DNA from 2 places in the Streptomyces sp. NPDC043870 genome. Region 1 is predicted to be linked to the other one. Evidence: predicted binding sites of a transcription regulator. Region 1 holds the regulator's gene; the other holds the start of a gene.

Region 1 (10,503 bases):
CGGGTAGCCGTGCTGTCCGGTCTTGAGTTCCCGTACGAATACGCCGCCGGGCCGGCGCTTCAGTGCCGTCGAGCAGGCCGCCGCGGCCAGCAGGGGCGCGGCGAGCATCAGCAGGGCGGTGCCGAGGGTCAGATCGAGAAGGCGCTTGGGCTGCACGGCGTGCACGGCTCTCACCTGACCGTTCTGTCGTTCTCTGACGTTCTCTGTTGATGTATGCCGCGTCTGTGAACTTTTCGCATGCTTTGTAGAACGATGGCATGGTGGGGGCGGAGGAGAGCGCAGGCCGCGCCGGACAGGTGTCTCTTGGGCGGCGCACCATAGTTGAGTCGCCTCGACTCAGGTCTGTTGACTCGATGGGATCCGTGATGCATCCTTGAGCGTGTCCCGCTCAGGTTTATCCCCGGAAGACCGGGTGGGGGCGCCTCAGCCGCAATGTTTTTCCGGCTGGGATCCGGGTGGCCCGCGGCGAAGTCGCCGATGTCACGGTCCCCGGGAAGTGCAGTACTCAAGTCCAGCCCACTGGAGGAATCGAAATGGCACGTGCGGTCGGCATCGACCTGGGCACGACTAACTCCGTCGTCAGCGTTCTGGAGGGCGGTGAGCCCACCGTCATCACCAACGCCGAGGGCGCCAGGACCACGCCGTCCGTCGTCGCCTTCGCCAAGAACGGTGAGGTGCTCGTCGGAGAGGTCGCGAAGCGTCAGGCGGTCACCAACGTGGACCGGACCATCCGGTCCGTGAAGCGTCACATGGGTACGGACTGGAAGATCGAGCTGGACGGGAAGAACTTCAACCCGCAGCAGATCTCCGCGTTCATCCTGCAGAAGCTGAAGCGGGACGCCGAGTCGTACCTGGGCGAGAAGGTCACGGACGCGGTCATCACCGTCCCGGCGTACTTCAACGACTCCGAGCGTCAGGCCACCAAGGAGGCCGGCGAGATCGCGGGCCTCAACGTCCTGCGCATCGTCAACGAGCCGACGGCCGCCGCCCTGGCCTACGGCCTCGACAAGGACGACCAGACCATCCTCGTCTTCGACCTCGGTGGCGGTACCTTCGACGTCTCGCTGCTGGAGATCGGCGACGGTGTCGTCGAGGTGAAGGCCACCAACGGTGACAACCACCTCGGTGGTGACGACTGGGACCAGCGCGTCGTCGACTACCTGGTGAAGCAGTTCGCCAACGGTCACGGGGTCGACCTGTCCAAGGACAAGATGGCTCTCCAGCGTCTCCGCGAGGCTGCGGAGAAGGCGAAGATCGAGCTGTCGTCCTCGACCGAGACGACGATCAACCTGCCCTACATCACGGCGTCCGCCGAGGGCCCGCTGCACCTGGACGAGAAGCTCACGCGCGCCCAGTTCCAGCAGCTGACCGCCGACCTGCTGGAGCGCTGCAAGACGCCGTTCCACAACGTCATCAAGGACGCGGGCATCCAGCTCTCCGAGATCGACCACGTCGTTCTCGTCGGTGGTTCGACCCGTATGCCGGCCGTCGCCGAGCTCGTCAAGGAGCTGACCGGCGGCAAGGAGGCCAACAAGGGTGTGAACCCGGACGAGGTCGTCGCCATCGGCGCCACCCTCCAGGCCGGTGTCCTCAAGGGTGAGGTCAAGGACGTCCTGCTCCTCGACGTGACCCCGCTGTCCCTCGGTATCGAGACCAAGGGCGGCATCATGACCAAGCTCATCGAGCGCAACACCACGATCCCGACCAAGCGGTCCGAGATCTTCACGACGGCCGAGGACAACCAGCCGTCCGTGCAGATCCAGGTCTACCAGGGCGAGCGCGAGATCGCGGCGTACAACAAGAAGCTCGGCATGTTCGAGCTGACCGGCCTTCCGCCGGCCCCGCGCGGCGTCCCGCAGATCGAGGTCTCCTTCGACATCGACGCCAACGGCATCATGCACGTGACCGCGAAGGACCTGGGCACGGGCAAGGAGCAGAAGATGACCGTCACCGGCGGCTCTTCGCTCGCCAAGGACGAGGTCGACCGGATGCGCCAGGAGGCCGAGCAGTATGCGGAGGAGGACCACCGCCGCCGCGAGGCCGCCGAGACCCGCAACCAGGCCGAGCAGCTCGTCTACCAGACCGAGAAGTTCCTCAAGGACAACGAGGACAAGGTCCCGGGCGACGTCAAGACCGAGGTCGAGACGGCGGTGACCGAGCTCAAGGAGAAGCTGAAGGGCGAGGACACCGCGGAGATCCGTACCGCCACCGAGAAGGTCGCGGCCGTCTCCCAGAAGCTCGGCCAGGCCATGTACGCCGACGCGCAGGCCCAGCAGGCCGCGGGCGGCGGTGACGCACCGGGCGCCGGTGCCGGCGCGCAGGCCGAGGACGATGTCGTCGACGCCGAGATCGTCGACGACGAGAAGCCGAAGGGCGGCGCTGCCTGATGACGGAGGAGACCCCGGGCTTCGAGGAGAAGCCCGACGTCCCCTCCGGCGCCACTCCCGACGAAGCGGCGCAGGCCGCCTCCCCCTCCGTCGAGGAGGGGGCGGCCCCGGCCGGGGACGCAGCACAGACCGCAGCTCAGGCAGGCCTGACGGCCCAGCTGGACCAGGTCCGTACCGCGCTCAACGAGCGCACGATGGACCTCCAGCGGCTCCAGGCCGAGTACCAGAACTACCGTCGCCGCGTGGAGCGGGACCGGATCACGGTCAAGGAGATCGCCGTCGCGCAGCTCCTGACCGAGCTCCTGCCCGTCCTCGACGACATCGGCCGCGCCCGGGAGCACGGCGAACTGGTGGGCGGCTTCAAGTCGGTGGCCGAATCGCTGGAGACGGTCGCCGCCAAGATGGGCCTGCAGCAGTTCGGCAAGGAGGGCGAGCCCTTCGACCCGACGATCCACGAAGCCCTGATGCACTCGTACGCGCCGGACGTCACCGAGACGACCTGCGTCGCGATCCTGCAGCCGGGGTACCGGATCGGCGAGCGGACCATCCGCCCCGCCCGCGTCGCGGTGGCCGAGCCCCAGCCCGGGGCCCAGCCGAAGGACCAGGCGGAGCAGGCACCGGACGAGGAGAGCGGTGGCCCGGACGAGGGCTGACGCAGTGACCGACGCAGTGACGTACCGGAAGGAGGGACGTCGATGAGCACGAAGGACTTCGTCGAGAAGGACTACTACAAGGTCCTCGGCGTCCCCAAGGACGCCACCGACGCGGAGATCAAGAAGGCGTACCGGAAGCTCGCCCGCGAGAACCACCCGGACGCCAACAAGGGCGACGCCAAGGCCGAGGAGCGCTTCAAGGAGATCTCCGAGGCCAACGACGTGCTCGGCGACCCCAAGCGGCGCAAGGAGTACGACGAGGCGCGGTCCCTCTTCGGCAACGGTGGCTTCCGGGCCGGGCCCGGCGCCGGCGGCAGCTTCAACTTCGACCTGGGTGACCTCTTCGGGGGCACCCAGGGCGGAGGGGGCGGTGCCGGAGGTGCCGGCGGCTTCGGCGGCGGACTCGGGGATGTCTTCGGCGGGCTGTTCAACCGCGGTGCCGGTACCGGTACGCGTACGCAGCCGCGCCGTGGCCAGGACATCGAGTCCGAGGTGACGCTCAGCTTCACCGAGGCCGTCGACGGGGCCACGGTCCCGCTCCGGATGTCCAGTCAGCAGCCCTGCAAGGCCTGTTCGGGCACCGGCGACAAGAACGGCACACCGCGCGTGTGCCCGACCTGTGTCGGCACCGGCCAGGTCTCGCGCGGCGGCAGCGGCTCGTTCTCGCTGACCGACCCGTGCGTGGACTGCAAGGGCCGCGGGCTCATCGCCCAGGACCCCTGCGAGGTCTGCCACGGCAGCGGCCGTGCCAAGTCGTCCCGGACCATGCAGGTCCGCATCCCCGCGGGGGTGAGTGACGGCCAGCGGATCCGGCTGCGCGGCAAGGGCGCCCCGGGCGAGCGCGGCGGACCGGCCGGCGATCTCTACGTCGTGGTCCATGTCGACTCCCACCCGGTCTTCGGCCGCAGGGACGACAACCTCACCGTGACCGTGCCGGTCTCCTTCGCGGAGGCGGCGCTCGGCGGCGAGGTGAAGGTCCCGACGCTCGGCGGCCCTCCGGTCACGCTGAAACTGCCCGCCGGTACGCCGAACGGCCGTACGATGCGGGCCCGTGGCAAGGGTGCGGTCCGCAAGGACGGCACCCGCGGCGATCTGCTCATCACCGTGGAGGTGGCGGTGCCGAAGGAGCTCGGAGACGAGGCCCGTGAGGCGCTGGAGGCCTACCGCAAGGTGACTGAGGGCGAGGATCCGCGGGCAGAACTGTTCCAGGCTGCGAAGGGAGCATGACGCGATGGACGGTCGACGTCGACAGCCCGGATTCGGTAGCAGGGCCTATGAACTGACCGACGAGACGCCGGTGTACGTCATCTCGGTCGCGGCTCAGCTGTCCGGTCTGCACCCGCAGACCCTGCGGCAGTACGACCGCCTCGGTCTTGTCTCCCCGGACCGCACCGCCGGCCGCGGCCGGCGCTACTCGGCCCGTGACATCGAACTGCTCCGGCAGGTGCAGGCGCTGTCGCAGGACGAGGGCATCAACCTGGCGGGTATCAAGCGCATCATCGAGCTGGAGAACCAGGTCGCGGCGCTCCAGCAGCGCGTCGCGGAGCTCTCGGCGGCGGTGGAGAGCGCGGCGGCGGCGATGCAGCAGCGTGAGGCGCAGGTGCACGCGTCGTACCGGCGCGATCTGGTGCCGTACCAGGATGTGCAGCAGACGAGCGCGCTGGTGGTGTGGCGGCCGAAGCGGGACCAGTAGCAGGCCAGTCGGACAACGGCCCTCCCCGCGACCGCGGGGAGGGCCGTTGTGCTGTGTGCCGTACGGCTCACTCCTCCGGCGCCGGCTCCCCGGGCTCGGTGGCGGTGACATAGCCGCCGGGGACGGTCTGCCAGGGCAGTGCGTTGCCGTACGTGTCGACGGCCACGACGAAGAACGCCCAGGTCTCGCCGTCCGGTACGGGCTGGTAGAGGAACTCCGAGGTGCCGGCGCCGAGGTACTCGGTCGTCACGACCTCCAGGACCGTGCCGTCCTCGTCCTCGTGGACGCGGGCGCGGCGCAGCTCGTAGCGCAGGAGGTCCGGCTCAAGGCTGTCGTTCCAGTCGACCTTGATGGCGCCGCCGTCGGTGAGGGCGGCGGTCAGGCCGGTGACGGCGGCCGGTGGGTCGGAGTCGCCGGGCCGGGTGAAGGTGACCTGGTTGGACCGGGGCGACTCCACGCCGTCGACGTTCACCTGGGTGATGACGTAGTGGTAGGTCGTGCCGCGCTCCAGGTCGCCCTCGTCGACGCAGGACCTGGTCAGATGATCCACCCGGCAGGTGGTGATCGGGGTGGCGCCGGCCGGGACGGGCGACCCGGTGGAGCGGTAGACGCGGATGTCCCTTCCGCTGTCCCCGGCGGGCACGGTCCAGCGCAGCTGTACGCCGTCCCAGGAGCCGTAGGGCTGAGCCGTAAGGGTGGGGGCGGAGGGCACCCGGTGGTCCCCGCGCCGGATCTCCTGGGTGGCGCTGCGGACGGACTCGTTGCCGTATCCGTCGAGGGCCTGGACCGCGTAGTGGTAGACGGTGTTGTCCTTGACCGCGGTGTCCGTGAAGGTGGGCGTCGGGCTGGTGCCGACCGCCTGCAGGAAGGACACGTCGGTGCCCCGGTAGACGCGGTAGGAGGTGGCGCGGTCGGATGCCGCCCAGCCGAGGGTGATGCCCTTGGCGGTGTCCGTGGCCGCCAGCCCCTCCGGTACGGCGGGGTCGGGCAGATCGGTGGTGACGGCGTACTTGGCGCCGCCCAGGGGCGATTCGTTGCCCGCCTTGTCGACGGCCGCGACGGCGTAGGAGTACAGCCGTCCGTTCGCCAGCGGCACGTCCGTGAACGAGGTGCCGGTCAGCAGGGCGGGACCGCTGACGGTCTGCCAGCTGCACGGCTCCGTGCAGCGCTTGACCCGGTATCCGGCGATGTCCATCTCGCGGTTGCGGGTCCAGGTGACGGTCGGCCGGTACGTCGTGGCCGAGTACGCGGTATTCCCGCCCGTCGGGGCGAGCGGCTTGACCTTGTCGGCCGCGGCGGTGGTGACCGGGTTGTACGCGAAGCCGATGTTGGCCGCGCCGGTCCAGGCGGCGAAGTCGACCTGGAGGGTGTGGCGGCCCTTGGGCATGGTGAGGTTGAGGGTCCTCGTCTGCGTGGTGCTGACGTTCTTCCAGGCGTCGATCCTGCGGACGCCGTCGACGTAGACCCGTACGCCGTCCTGCGCCGCGGCGGTGAGGGTGAACGGTCCGCCCGAGCCGAAGTCGCGGGCGGTGGTCCAGCGGACGGAGAAGTTGTCCTTGGGCAGGGTGGTGCCGGCGGGGGCGCCGGTGCCGTACTTCTCGTTGATGGACGTGTCGCACACGGTCCGCCTGGGCGTGCCGGTGAGGGTGGTGTTGGCGTAGTACGAGGCCTTCCACACGCCGTCCGCGCAGGTGACGGTGGCGGCGTGGGCGGTGGCCGGCAGGGCAAGTGCGGCGGAGGCTGCGCCGATGGCGGCGGCAGCCGTCGCGCAGGCAGCGCGGAGACGCTGATGCATGAGTATCGGGAGGTCGCTCTCGGTCCGGTGGGAGCGTGGGGGCGGCGCCAGGGGCGTGGGGGGAGCGCCGGGCGTGATGATCGCATGCCGGTGGGCCCGCTGTCAGCACCGATGGCGCAGGTCAGGGGAGGAGCTCTGCCGCCGGTCCGGGCCGGCCCGGCCGCCCCATCGGCTCCGGGGCGGCGGTGGGCTGATACATGGTCAGTGGTCCTGCTGCTCCAGGATTCCGGAGTGGTCCTGCTCCAGGATCCCGGACTGGGCGATGAGATAGCCGAGTTGCGCACGCGAACCACTGCCGAGGGCGGAGGCGAGCTTGGCTATGTGGGCGCGGCAGGTGCGGACGTTCATGCCGAGGCGGCGCGCGATCGCCTCGTCGACATGGCCTTCGATGAGCAGTTTGGCGATGGAGCGCTGGACGCCGCTGATGCCGTCGGGGACGGGGGCGTACGCGACGACTTCCTCCTCCCACGGTATGCCGTGCAACCAGAACTGGTCGAAGACGCCGACGAGGTACTGGACGAGGCCTTCGTGCCGTAGTTCGAGGGCGACACGGCGGTCGCTGCGCGCGGGTACGAAGGCAACTTTCCGGTCAACGATGATCAGCCGGTCGATGATCTCCTCGAGGGTGCGCACCTCGAGGCCGAACGGGGAGATCCGTTCCACGTAGGCCAGCGTCGAGGAGTGGTGGCGGGCCGTGTGCTGGTACAGGGTGCGCATCCGGATGCCACGGTCGAGCAGGGGCTCGACGCGGCGGAGGGCCTCCTGCAGGATGTGCGGTCGGCGACCGCTGCCCGGCTGCACCGTGAGCATCTCCTCGGTGCACTCGGACGTCACGCGGTCGAGCGTCGCGTTGATGAGTTCGAGGCCCTCCAGAACGGTGATCGCGCTGGTCGAGGGCGGATCCTGGGCGGTGATGGCCATGAATGGCTCAAACGTGTCGGCCAGCGCAATAGTGCGCTGCCGCCGCTGCTGGATCTCCCGCTCTATTGGGTGTATCAGCTGATTGAGCGCGATGGACGGAGCGACCGGCCGCAGCAGTTCCGGATCGTCCGGATCCGGGTGCAACAGTGCGAGATCGACGAGGCAGGGAGCGGCCCCGATCTCGGACCGGGTCGTCCGTCCCGTGCGCAGAGCGGCCGCGTAGAGGTCCTTGCCGGCCGGGCAGAGCTCATCCGGACCATGCTGATGTCGGTGATCGCCCCTCTTTGACATCATTTGCACCCCCCTCAGGGTCCTGAATTACAGGAACATGATGCCTGCCTCCGCTGGTGGAAGCGTTCTGAGTGAGCCATCGTCTTAGGCGCGGGGGAGGAGGTAAGGACCAAAAGAGGTGGAGATCGGTCATGACCAGGATGGTTCGCGCACTTAGCGCTATAGCCGTTGCGGCTGCTCTCGGTGCTCTCGGTGCTCTGGGCGGCAGCGAGGAGCCCTCGTGGGACACTGCACCGGCGCTCAAGGTGATCGCGGCTCCAGGTGAGCCTTCATGGGACATCGCTCCGGCTGGTACCGACGCATGAGCGTTCCCCCGGACGACCGTGTCTTCCGGCGTGAGATGGCGACCGCGTACCGATCCGGGTGGCACTTCATCGATCTCGTCACGGCCATCCCCCACCGTGGTGATTCGTTGATGGTCACTCTCTTCGGGGAGCCGATCGTCGTCGCCCGCGAGGACGACGAGGACGTCCGCGCCTACCGGTGCCTTCGCCGGCCCCGGGGAGCCCCACGACCCGTTCGCTGTGCCATCAGGTACGGAATGATCTTCGTCAACCTCGATCAGCGTGACCATCAGCTGGTCGAGCCAGAGACCACCACCGCCACCCCCCGCAGTGCCTGAGCGGTTCCCCCGTCGTTCAAGATCGCTCAGGCGCTTCCCCCACACAGCGGCGCCATCGTGGACCTGAAACACGATGGCGCCGCTGTGCTTTGCTCTTTCTCCGGGGCCGACGCCCCCTTCTCCGGGGCCGACGCCCCCGGTCAGGCCCGGCCCATCGCGCGGGTGAGCGCGATCTCGATGACCACCCGGTCCGGGTTGGGGGCCGGGGTGCGTCCGTAGCGCTCCGCGTAGCGGGCGACGGCGTCCGCGACCACCTCCGGCTCCGTACGGACCGTGGCGCGGCCCTCCAGGGTCGCCCAGCGACCCTTGTCCACCTGGCAGACGGCGACCCGTGCCCCCTCCGAGCCCGCGGCCAGCACGTTCGCGACCTTGTGGCTGTGCTTGTTGGTGATCACGCGGGCGATGCCCTTCTCGCCGCCCTCCGGGTCGTAGGTGACGCCCACCGCGACGACGTGCGGGCTGCCGTCGGGACGCGGGGTCGTGAGCGTGCACATGTGGTACTCGCGCCAGAAGCTGAGATAGGACGTGTCGGGGTGTCGCGGGTCGATGGCCATGCCCGGAACCTACCTGCGGGCGGCTTCGGCGTACTACCCTGACAGTGCCTTGAGTGGAATAGGCTCAACTTTATGTACGTTGTGTGAGTCAAAGGCGATTCGGAGGAGGAGAGACCGCACGTGGACGCAGAGCTGACCAACAGGAGCCGGGACGCGCTCAACGCCGCCACCACCCGGGCCGTGTCCGAGGGGCACCCAGACCTGACCCCCGCGCATCTGCTGCTGGCACTGCTCGCGGGCCAGGACAACGAGAACATCACCGATCTGCTGGCCGCGACCGACGCGGACCAGGCCGCGGTACGGTCCGGGGCGGAGCGGGTGCTCGCCGACCAGCCCAGCGTGACCGGGTCCACCGTCGCCCCGCCGCAGCCCAACCGCGAGCTGCTCGCCGTCATCGCCGATGCCGCGCAGCGCGCCAAGGAGCTCGGCGACGACTACCTCTCCACCGAGCATCTGCTCATCGGTGTCGCCGCCAAGGGCGGGCGGGCGGGCGAGGTGCTGTCCCGGCAGGGCGCCACCGCGGAGAAGCTTCAGGAAGCGTTCGAGAAGGCAAGAGGAGGGCGCCGGGTGACCACACCCGACCCCGAGGGGCAGTACAAGGCCCTGGAGAAGTTCGGCACCGACCTCACGGCAGCGGCGAGGGACGGAAAGCTCGACCCCGTCATCGGCCGTGACCACGAGATCCGCCGCGTCGTCCAGGTCCTGTCGCGCCGCACCAAGAACAACCCCGTGCTGATCGGTGAGCCCGGCGTGGGCAAGACCGCCGTCGTCGAGGGCCTCGCCCAGCGGATCGTGAAGGGCGACGTCCCCGAATCGCTGCGGAACAAGCGACTGGTCTCCCTCGACCTGGGCGCGATGGTTGCGGGTGCGAAGTACCGGGGCGAGTTCGAGGAGCGCCTGAAGACCGTCCTCTCCGAGATCAAGGAGAGCGAGGGCCAGATCATCACGTTCATCGACGAGCTGCACACCGTCGTCGGCGCGGGCGCCGGCGGCGACTCCGCGATGGACGCGGGCAACATGCTGAAGCCGATGCTCGCGCGCGGGGAGCTGCGCATGGTCGGCGCCACGACGCTCGACGAGTACCGCGAGCGGATCGAGAAGGACGCGGCGCTGGAGCGGCGCTTCCAGCAGGTGCTGGTCGCCGAACCGACGGTCGAGGACACGATCGCGATCCTGCGCGGGCTCAAGGGCCGTTACGAGGCCCACCACAAGGTGCAGATCGCGGACAGCGCCCTGGTCGCCGCCGCGACCCTGTCCGACCGGTACATCACCTCCCGCTTCCTGCCCGACAAGGCCATCGACCTCGTCGACGAGTCCGCGTCCCGGCTCCGTATGGAGATCGACTCCTCGCCGGTCGAGATCGACGAGCTGCAGCGCTCCGTCGACCGCCTCCGGATGGAGGAGCTCGCGCTCTCCAAGGAGACCGACGAGGCGAGCAAGCAGCGCCTGGAGAAGCTGCGCCGCGACCTCGCCGACAAGGAGGAGGAGCTGCGCGGGCTCACCGCACGCTGGGAGAAGGAGAAGGAGTCCCTCAACCGTGTCGGTGAGCTGAAGGAGAGGCTCGACGAGCTGCGCGGCCAGGCCGAA
Region 2 (10,503 bases), on a different contig from region 1:
CGTCGACGGCCGCAGGCCCGTCCGTCGCCGTCTGGACCAGGAAGCCCTCGGCACGCAGCCGCGCGCCGATGGCCTCCACGATCGTGGTGTCGTCCTCGACCACCAGCACCCGGCGCTGGGCACTGGCCGTCGAGTACGACGCGGCGCCGTTGTTGCTGGTGTGTGTCTGCTCCATCGCCCCGCCCCTGTCGCGCACTGCGAGCTGCGTGTAGATCGGTGTGTCAGGTCAGTCAGCGTAAGGGCATCGATCGGCTCCCGGCTACGCAGGGCGAACAGCGAGATGGACCACGTCGGGTACGCCTCGGGCAACGTGGATCTCTTCGGTCCTTACCCCGTTGAATCCGGCATTCCGCAATGACTCCTCGAAATCGGCGGACGGTTGTGCGGACCAGACAGCGAGCACGCCCCCCGGGGTCAACAGCCGTGCGCAGGCGGCCAGTCCGGCCGGTGAGTACAGGCTCGTGTTGTCCTCGGTGACGGTCCAGCCGGGGCCGTTGTCGATGACCAGGCACAGCGCGTCGTACGTATCCGAAGAGTTATGGACGTACTCCACGAGATCCGTGTGAAGAATCACGGTCCGCGGGTCGGCGAACGCGGCGCCGGAGATCTGCCGCAGTGGTCCTGACACGTGCCAGTCGATGATCGCCTGCTCGCGCTCGGCGACGGCGATACGCGCCCAGGCGGGCTCGGCCGCGGCATGCGCGAGCGAGAAGCCGACGCCGAGCCCGCCGATCAGCACGGCGGGGTCCCGGCGGGTCCCGAGGGCGGCCAGCGCGGCGTCGATCAGCAGCCGCTCGGAGCGGCCGTCGGAGGTGTCCATCAGGAAGCACCCGTTGGCGATGATCTCGTGGACGGGGCCGCGCGGTCCGCCGCGCTCGCGCAGGACGACCTCGCCGTACGGTCCTTCGCGGCGGTCCAGGGTCCGGGGGCCGGTGGTATCGCTGACGAGCTCCATGGCCCGAGGCTACTGAGACCAGTCGCGGCCCGTCCGGCTATTTCCGCTCGGGCCGGGCACCGCGCCAGGCGTACAGGGCGCATCCGGCGGCGTACGCGGCCGGCGCCACCGCCCACGCCGCCGCCTCCGGCCCCGGCTGCACCGGCCAGGCCCATACGGCCGCCGCACCACCCGGGGTGCGTGGCGCCGCCAGGTAGACGGCGCTCAGGTACGCGGTCACGGGCAGCCAGCTGAGCCGCGCCCCCAGGAACACCGCCGCACCCGCCGTCACACCCGTCGCGCCGAGCAGATTGCGCACCATGGCCGGGGCGCCGAACGCCTCCGGGTGTCCGGGCACCGAGAGCGCCAGCAGCAGTCCGGCGCACCCGGTCAGCCCGAGCAGCAGCCGCAGCCGGCGCAGCCACCAGGGACGTACGGCGGTGCGGTCCAGTTCGTCGGAGTGCGTGAACAGGCCGGTGCCGATCGCCCCGGCGGCGAGCAGTGGGGCGAGTACGACGACGGGGACCCGCGCGGTGTGGTCGTACGAGAGGGAACTCTGCAACTGCCGCGCGGCCCAGGCCGCGACGAGCGCGGTGCCGGCGAGTACGGCGAGGGTGGCGGGCAGGCCGCGGGAGCGGGCGTACAGGACGAGGGAGCGGGCGTGCAGGACGCGGTGCGAGAGGAGGGCCGTGCTCATGGGACCGGCACCTCCTCTGCCTTGCAGGTGTTCGCTGCCAGGTAGCGGGTGAGGTAGGCGCGTTGTCCGGCGGGGGACTTGGCCTCCAGGCGGGCCAGATGGCGCCGCTCGGCAGGGCCGAACAGCGGACCGAGGCCGTCGGCCGGTGACAGCCACTCATGGACGGCGGTGTTGACGGCGGAGGCCCGCTCCCAGCCCGGCGCGGCGAAGTCGCTGTCGGCGCAGGAATCCATGAACAGGAAGTCCACCGCGGAGTCGGCATAGGCGAGGGGATCCTTCAGCCGGCCGCGCACCGCGCCGAATGCCGGGTCGGGGAGCTGGGCCTCGCCGGCCTTCGCCCCGAGGGGCCTGCTCACCCAGCGGGTGGGAGCGCCGGGAATGCCGCGCAGCTTCGCGTTGAGACCGGCGAGCGCGGCCGAGGTCTGGGGCAGCAGCCGCCGGTCCACCTGCGGCAGGCACACCTGCGGTGTGCCGTTGTCGCAGACCAGGCGCGCGGCGTCCGGGTCGGGGCGCCAGACCTCGTCCCCCGTCTGGGCGATCAGTACGGCCGCGGCGCAGGCGGCGGTCAGCGGCAGGAGCGCGAAGCCGCGGCGCCGGGCCGCGTACGCGAGGAGTGCGGCGGTGGCGAGACCGGCCACCCACACCATGCTCGCCGCGCCGAACCACCAGACGGGCCGGTCCCAGACGTACATGTGCTGGTTGGCGGGGTCCAGCCAGCGGGCCCCCGACTCGCCGTAGGCCGGATAACCGAGGCCGGCGTAGGTGACGACGGCGAGCAGCGGTGCGGTGAACCGCCACGGGACCACCCGTCCGAGCACGAAGCCGACCGTCCCGATCGAGGCGAGGACCACCGCGTCCGCCAGGACGAGCGACAGGAACGGTCCGCCGCCGGCGGCGTACGGCAGGGTCGCCAGGAGACATCCGGCGGCGCCCGCGAGATAGCCGAGAGCGGGCCACAGGGCGGCGGGTGCGGCGGCGAGCAGGGTCTGGCGCAACGGGCTGCGGGGGAGCGAGGCACGCCACTCGCCGGTGCCGCGGCGCCGCTCCCGCCCGCCGTGCCAGCAGCCCGCGGCGGCGGAGAGCGGCCCGCAGAGCAGCACCCCGACGACCCGCAGGAGGTCGGTGGCCTCGGTCCAGCGGCCCTGCCAGCCACCGAGATAGTCGGCCTTGGCGTACATGGCGACCGCGACGGCGATGGTGCCGGCCGCGCCGGTCCACGGGCCGATGCCGCGCCGCAGTTCGGTGCGCAGGGAGCGGGGCAGGAAGCGGGGCAGGCGTCCGGGCCGGGAACGGGTCCCGGCGGGCGCGTCCGGTGTGCCGGTGGCGTGGACGGTGGTCATCGGGTCCTTCCCACCGGGGTGCCGGCCGCCGGTGCGGCGTCGCGATGGGCCTTGAGCGCGATGGTGTAGCCCCGTTCGATGGCGTTGGCGGAGTCGTCCGCCGCGTCCTTGCCCAGTGCGGTCAGTTCGGCGGTCGTGCCGCGGAAGGCGACCCGGCCGGCGTCGAGGAGGGTCACCTCGCCGCAGGCCGCGGCGACGTCCTCGACGAGGTGCGTGGAGACGATCACGGTGGCAGCGGTGCCCACGTCCCGGAGCAGTGCTCTGAACTCGACGCGCTGCTCCGGGTCGAGACCGGCGGTCGGCTCGTCGAGGAGCAGCAACTCCGGTTCGTTGACGATCGCCTGGGCGATGCCGACGCGCCGCACCATGCCGCCCGAGAGCGTCCTCACCTTCGCGTCGATGCGGTCCGCGAGCCCCACCCGTTCGACCGCGCGTTCCACGGCGGCCGGGACCGCCGCCGGAGCCATCTCCTTGAGCCACGCCACATATGCGACGAACTCCCGCACCGTGAAGCCCGGGTAGTAGCCGAACTCCTGTGGCAGATAGCCCAGTCGGCGCCGGATCTCGGTGCGTTCCCGGTGCCCGGAGGCATCCCGGCCGAGCAGTTCCACGCGCCCGCCGGAGGGTGCCGCGACCGTCGCCAGCACCCGGACGAGCGAGGTCTTTCCCGCGCCGTTCGGGCCGAGCAGCCCGTGTACGCCGGTGCCGAAGCCGAGTTCCACGGCGTCCAGCGCGACGGTCCTGCGGTGCCGGACCGTCAGCTCGCGGACTCTTACGGTGTTCGTGTTCATGGATTCCCCCAGTGACCCCAGTGGCCCCAGTGCGGAGCGTCGAATGCGTGCCGGCGCACGGCGAGCAGTCCCGCGCACACCGCGGCCGCCGCGGCCCAGGCGGACTGCGCCGTGGCGCCGGAGAGGTACGGGCCGAGGTGCTCGGCCAGTGCGGCGGCCGTCCCGCCGAGCTGCCGTCCCGTCAGGAGCGCGGGACCGACGGCCACGGCCAGCCATCCGGTGGCGACCACCGCGGCGGCGGTGCGGCACCCGATGTACGAACCGAGCGCGAGGACCGCGAGAGTGAGCGCCAGACCGGGCAGCAGCCACGCGGCGGCCCCCGGCGCCCCCGCCGAGGGCGGCAGCACCGCGCCCGCCGACGTCAGCAGCGGCACACTCACCGCGAGTACGGTGGCGGTCCTGACCAGCAGCAGCCGCAGCCCGCCGGACGGCGTGGCCGCGGCGACCTCGTACAGCGGATCCGCGTGGCGCCCGTACGACACCGCCACCCCCGCGAGCGGCAGTACGGGCGCCACGGCCAGCAACAGCTGACGCGCACCGGTGAACCCGGCCCCGTAGGCCAGTCCCACGGCGGCCGCTGCCACCACCACGAGCGCGGCCAGCCACGGCCCGTGCAATGCCGGCCCCGCGGCCCGCAGTCCGCGCATCGCCGCACGCAGGGCCTGTCTTCCGGATCTTGCCGGGCTCGCAGGCCCTGGTGCCGCACCTCGCCGCGTTGCCGTCGGTCGCCATGGCTCCGCCATGACTCCCTCCCCCGCCTCGCGATCGCACGCACCGGACCCCGCTCGCCCCACGGCGGTAGCCGCAGAGGTCGCTGCCGGCCCGATCCGGAAGGCAGGCCCTGGCTTCGAGCCGACTGCGCGCCGCCGAGGCACCGCGCTCGCCGCCGTAAGGGCCGCCTCCGCCAGGACGGCCGCGCGGACGGCGTCCAGTGCGGGGCCGGCGGGAGTCGCGCGGACCGCGGCCGAGACCCGGGCGGCACAGCCGGCACAGGACTCGACGTGCTTCTCCAGCGACCAGGCGTCCGGTTCGGGCAGGGTGCCGGCCGCGTAACCGGCCGCCAGAAGGTCGTTCACATGCCAGTCGGGCTCGTTCATGCCATGCCTCCCAACGCCTCTGTGCCCGGTGCCTGTTCGGCCAGCGCGGCGCGCAGTGCGCGGCGGGCGCGCTGGGCCCGGGTCTTGACCGTGCCTTCCGGGATGCCCAGGAGCCGTGCCGCCTCCCGGGTCGTCAGGCCGTCGATGACAGTGGCGCGCAGGACGTCCCGCAGTTCCGGCGAGATACGGCCGAGCGCGGCGCCCACGTCTCCGTACTCCAGCCCCGCCAGCACCCGTTCCTCCGCCGACGGCGCGGTCGCGACCGGCAACTGCCCGACGGGAGCCGGCTCGTCGGCGCGGGCCCGGGCGCGGCGGGCGTCGACCAGTCGGCGGGCCGCGATCACCCAGAGCCAGCCGCCCGCCTCCCCGCCGCGATGCGCACCGGCGGACCGCCAGGCCGTGACGAAGGTGTCCTGCAGTACTTCCCGTACGGTCTCCGGATCGCCGCATCGTCGCGTCAGCCGGGCGTGCAGCCAGCCCGCATGCCGGTCGTAGAGCGCAGCGAGCGCTTCCGGGTCCCCGTCCGCGACGGCACGCAGCAGCGCCGCGTCGTCGTCCCGGTCTCCCTCCGTGGGGCGCAACAGTCTCACGCCCTCTCTATCGCTCGTGGCGGGCCGCCCGGTTCACGGGAACGCGGGACGGGGCCGAGAAGTGGTCCCCTGTGGTGTGCTTCACGGAACGGGACGCGTGATGATCGCGTTGACTGGGCAGGGTTCGGGGGCTGTCGATACGAAGGAGCCTCGCGCGGTGCAGCGGCTTGAGTCACGGGAGCCGGCCGAGTACGCCGGTGCCGAACGGCTGGGCGGTGTCCCGACCCAGCGGACCGCGTCGTCCGCGCCACCGCGCGCCCCGGAGCCCGCGGCCGGACGCACAAGGACGTCCGCGCCTTCACCCGCACCCGAGCCCACGCACGAGACCCCGGTCGTCCGGAAGACCCCGTACGCACACGAGACCCCGGCCGTACGGGAGTCGGCCTCCCTACGGGAGCCGACGCCCGGCCCCCGGCTCGCGGCGGCGCGCGAGCCGTTGTCCGCGCCTGAGCCCGCGGCCGCGCCGCCCGGTCCCGCCCCCGTGTGGCGGCGGCTCGCCCGGCTCCTTCCCACTCCGGCCGGCACGCCCTTCACCTTCTGCTACACCCTCGTCCTCGTCGCGACGTCCCTCTTCGCCGAGTACGGCGATCAGGCCACCGTCTCCGCCCTGCTGCGCGGCTCCAGCACGGACGTCGCGCATCTCAGCGTGACGCCGCTGCTCGTGCTCGTCGCCAGCGCCCTGTGGGTCGCGGGCGGGCTGGCCTCGCCGTATGCCGTGGGGTTCGTGTTCGTCCTCACGGCGCTGGAGCGGCGTATCGGCTCGTGGCGCGCGGCCGCGGTGTTCCTGGGCGGGCACGTGGTGGCCACGCTCGCCACGGAGATCCCGGTCGGCCTCTCCGTCATGGCCGGGCAGCTGCCCGAGACGTCTCTGCACCGGCTCGACTACGGCATCAGCTTCGGCCTGCTGACGTGCGTCGGCGCGCTGGCCGGGCTGTTCACCCCGGTCGTGCGGACGGCGGCGCTCGGGTGGGTGTCGGTGCTGCTGGTGCAGGACCTGCTGGCGTACGAGGACCCGCTCAGCAACTGGGGTCATCCCCTTGCGCTGCTGACCGGTGTCCTGTGCTGGCCGGTGGTACGCCGATGGGCGCACGGCAGGGAACCGGGCGGGTGCGGGAGGCCCCCCGGCCGTCCGGGGTCCGCTGCCTACTCCGGCCGGGCGGCGTCGAAGTAGACGCTGACGAGCGGGGCGATCACGCGCCATCCGAGTGACTCGTACAGGGCCCGCCCGTCGGGCGTCCCACCCAGTACGCCCGTGGTGGCACCCCGTTCGACCGCGGCGTTCTGGACCGTGCGCATCACCAGCCTGCCCAGACCCTTGCGCCGGTGCTCGGGGGCGGTCTCGATCTGGTCGATCACGGCTGTGGCACCGGTCGTCGCGATCTGACCGCGGGCGGCGAACGCGCCGTCAGCGGTCGTGACGAGGGCCCGGGTGACCCCGTCCCGCGTCCAGGTGCGCAGCCGGTGGCCGGCGGGCACGGGGGCGGGTTCCGTCCGACGCAGTCCGGCCGTCATCAGGAACCCGGGCTCGTCGGGCGTCCAGTCCGGCCCGAGCCAGGCGAGGACCCGCTCCGGCTCCTCGAACACCTTGAGCCAGAGCCCCGGAGTCCGGGCCGCGGCGGCGACAGCGCGGACGGCCGCCTCGCTGCTGTCGGTGAGGACATGTCGGGTCGTGTGCCGGGGGAGCCCGACATCGACCGTGAGGCCCCATGGCTCGGCGACGGGTTCCGCGGCGCCCCGCGAGACGACCCACCCGCCCACCCAAGCCCGTATCGCATGCGTGACCGACGACTCGTGCGTAATAGATGGCTTCGTCATGCGCCTATTACATCTGATCGGTCACGGAGTGCGACAGCGGTGATCGCTGACAGCGAACACCTCCGGGGGAACATCCGGGGGTCCTTCTGCATTGAGTCCATACAACTCAACTTGACTGCCGAAGGGGAGATCATGGCTGCTGAGTCCTCGGCGTACAACAACGCCCTCACCCTGCCTGTGCTGCCGCTCGACGACGAGGTCGTGCTGCCCGGGATGGTGGTACCGCTCGACCTGTCCGACCCCGACGTACGGGCCGCGGTGGAGGCCGCCCAGGCAGCCGCCCGTTCGGCATCGGGCAAGCCAAGGGTGCTGCTCGTACCGCGCATTGACGGGACGTACGCCGCGACCGGTGTGCTCGGCACCGTCGAGCAGGTCGGGCGGCTCTCCGACGGCGACCCCGGAGCGCTGATCCGCGGCCGCAGCAGGGTGCGGATCGGCGCGGGTACGACCGGCCCCGGCGGCGCCCTCTGGGTCGAGGGTCTCCGGGTCGAGGAGATCGTGCCCGACCCGCTGCCCGGCTCCGTCGCCGAACTGGTGAAGGAGTACAAGGCGCTCGCCACCAGCTGGCTGAAGAAGCGCGGTGCCTGGCAGGTCGTGGACCGTGTCCAGCAGATCGACGACGTCTCCGCCCTCGCCGACAACTCCGGCTACTCGCCGTACCTGACCACCGCCCAGAAGGTGGAGCTGCTGGAGACCAGCGACCCGGTCGCGCGCCTCAAGCTCGCCACCGAGCAACTCCGCGAGCACCTCGCCGAGCAGGATGTCGCCGAATCCATCGCCAAGGACGTCCAGGAGGGCGTCGACAAGCAGCAGAGGGAGTTCCTGCTGCGGCGCCAGCTCGACGCCGTACGCAAGGAGCTGCGCGAGCTCAACGGCGAGTCCGACGGCGACGAGTCCGACGACTACCGCGCCCGGGTCGAGGCCGCGGACCTCCCCGAGAAGGTCCGCGAGGCAGCCCTCAAAGAGGTCGAGAAGCTGGAGCGGTCCAGCGACCAGAGCCCCGAGGGCTCCTGGATCCGCACCTGGCTCGACACGGTCCTGGAGCTGCCGTGGAACGACCGGACAGAGGACGCGTACGACATCCAGGGTGCCAAGGCGGTCCTCGACGCCGAGCACGCGGGCCTGGAGGACGTGAAGGAACGGATCACCGAATACCTGGCGGTGCGCAAACGGCGCGCCGACCGGGGGCTGGGCGTGGTCGGCGGGCGGCGCGGGGGTGCGGTTCTCGCGCTCGTCGGCCCGCCCGGCGTCGGCAAGACCTCGCTCGGTGAGTCCGTCGCGCACGCGATGGGGCGGAAGTTCGTCCGGGTCGCACTCGGCGGTGTACGGGACGAGGCCGAGATCCGGGGCCACCGGCGTACGTACGTCGGCGCGCTGCCGGGCCGTATCGTCCGCGCCATCAAGGAGGCCGGCTCGATGAACCCGGTGGTCCTGCTCGACGAGATCGACAAGGTCGGCTCCGACTTCCGCGGCGACCCGGCCGCGGCGCTGCTCGAAGTCCTCGACCCGGCGCAGAACCACACCTTCCGCGACCACTACCTGGAAGTCGAACTCGACCTGAGCGACGTCGTCTTCCTGGCGACCGCGAATGTCCTGGAAGCCATCCCCGAGGCCCTGCTCGACCGGATGGAGCTGGTCAGGCTCGACGGCTACACCGAGGACGAGAAGGTCGTCATCGCCCGTGACCACCTGCTCCCGCGCCAGCTGGAGCGGGCCGGCCTGGAGCCGGGCGAGGTCGTCCTGGACGACTCCGCGCTGCGGAAGCTGGCCGGTGAGTACACCCGCGAGGCGGGCGTGCGGAACCTGGAGCGTGCGATCGCGCGGCTGCTCCGGAAGGTCGCAGCCCAGCACGAACTGGGCGAGCAGGAGCTGCCGTTCACCGTCACGGAAGGGGAGCTGCGCGGGCTGGTCGGCCGGCCGCACCACGTTCCCGAGTCCGCCCAGGACCCGGCCGAGCGCCGCACCGCGGTGCCGGGCGTGGCCACCGGTCTCGCGGTGACCGGCGCGGGCGGCGACGTCCTGTACGTCGAGGCGTCGCTCGCCGACCCCGAGACGGGAGCCGCGGGGCTGACCCTGACCGGCCAGCTCGGTGACGTCATGAAGGAGTCCGCGCAGATCGCGCTGAGCTTCCTGCGCTCGCACGGTGCGGAACTGGAACTGCCCGTCGCCGACCTGAAGGACCGGGGTGTGCACATCCACTTCCCGGCGGGCGCGGTCCCGAAGGACGGCCCGAGCGCGGGCATCACGATGACCACGGCGCTGGCGTCGCTGCTCTCCGGCAGGCTGGTCCGTACGGACGTGGCCATGACCGGTGAGGTGTCGCTGACCGGGCGCGTCCTCCCGATCGGTGGTCTGAAGCAGAAGCTCCTGGCCGCGCACCGGGCGGGGACCACGACCGTCGTGATCCCCAAGCGCAACGAGGCCGACCTGGACGACGTCCCGGCCGAGGTCCTCGACAAGCTGGACGTCCACCCGGTGACCGATGTCCGCCAGGTCCTGGAGATCGCCCTGGCCCCGGCGGAGGTTGTGGTGCCGGTGGCGGCGTAGACCGTGTGAACCGGGGCTCCGCCGCGGACCCCGTACGGCCTTGGCCGTGTCCCAGGTCCATTCCGGAGCTTCGCCCGGGAGATACCCCCAACGGGCCGGAAAAGCCGGCCCGCTGGGGGTTCCCCATGCCCGCAGGGGGTGGGGGAGACTGAAGTTCCGGGGTCCGGGGCGGAGCCCCGGTCACCCCTCCGCGCGCGTCGCCTTCGTGTAGAGCGCGCGGGCACGCGCGTCGAAGAGCACCGCTGTCGACTCGGTGTCCGTGTCGCCGCCGCTCAGGACGCCTATGACTCGGCCCGGCCGAGCCGCGTCCACATAGTCGGCGAGCCACGGGCTGCCGCTGGTGCCGTCCCAGAAGCCCGCGCACTCGATGCGGACCATCTCCGCGGGCTGGTCGGCGTCGTGCCGGGCGTCGGTGGTGCAGGTGATCGGGCGGTTCGCGGGATTGTGGTCCGGATTCGGGTAACCGACCACGGTGACCCGGCGGCGCGGCTTCGACGACCAGTCGGGGACCGTCGCGCCCACCACGTCCTGCACCTCACGGCCCCGCGCGTCCGGCTCCAGCGTCAGAAAGGCGTAGTCGACCGCGTCGTCCTCGTCCTTGCGCCAGCGGTCGTCGACCTGGATCGCGGCGACCTTCCACGTCCCGTACGGGGCCGAGCCCTTCCCGCCGCCCCGGAAGCCCGGCGCGAACG

What was found. The regulator HspR, encoded in region 1, represses chaperone genes until heat shock. The targets are predictions, from matches to a motif close to TTGAGNNNNNNNNNCTCAA.
Region 2: the regulator HspR is predicted to act here: its motif matches at 7,356-7,374, upstream of lon (endopeptidase La).

What each region holds. Positions count from the first base shown of each region.
Region 1 covers NZ_JBWKDT010000017.1:19,533-30,035, forward strand. The annotation lists gene AC0699_RS21355 (sugar transferase) at 1-165, opposite strand, end outside; gene dnaK (molecular chaperone DnaK) at 534-2,387, shown strand; gene grpE (nucleotide exchange factor GrpE) at 2,387-3,040, shown strand; gene dnaJ (molecular chaperone DnaJ) at 3,083-4,267, shown strand; gene AC0699_RS21375 (heat shock protein transcriptional repressor HspR) at 4,272-4,733, shown strand; gene AC0699_RS21380 (fibronectin type III domain-containing protein) at 4,801-6,528, opposite strand; gene AC0699_RS21385 (helix-turn-helix transcriptional regulator) at 6,730-7,743, opposite strand; gene AC0699_RS21390 ((2Fe-2S)-binding protein) at 8,042-8,362, shown strand; gene AC0699_RS21395 (pyridoxamine 5'-phosphate oxidase family protein) at 8,503-8,916, opposite strand; gene clpB (ATP-dependent chaperone ClpB) at 9,037-10,503, shown strand, end outside.
Region 2 covers NZ_JBWKDT010000013.1:101,956-112,458, forward strand. The annotation lists gene AC0699_RS18615 (response regulator transcription factor) at 1-175, opposite strand, end outside; gene AC0699_RS18620 (spermidine synthase) at 260-955, opposite strand; gene AC0699_RS18625 (hypothetical protein) at 993-1,631, opposite strand; gene AC0699_RS18630 (hypothetical protein) at 1,628-2,971, opposite strand; gene AC0699_RS18635 (ABC transporter ATP-binding protein) at 2,968-3,762, opposite strand; gene AC0699_RS18640 (zf-HC2 domain-containing protein) at 3,759-4,859, opposite strand; gene AC0699_RS18645 (RNA polymerase sigma factor) at 4,856-5,449, opposite strand; gene AC0699_RS18650 (rhomboid-like protein) at 5,607-6,620, shown strand; gene AC0699_RS18655 (GNAT family N-acetyltransferase) at 6,593-7,264, opposite strand; gene lon (endopeptidase La) at 7,397-9,811, shown strand; gene AC0699_RS18665 (trypsin-like serine peptidase) at 9,992-10,503, opposite strand, start outside.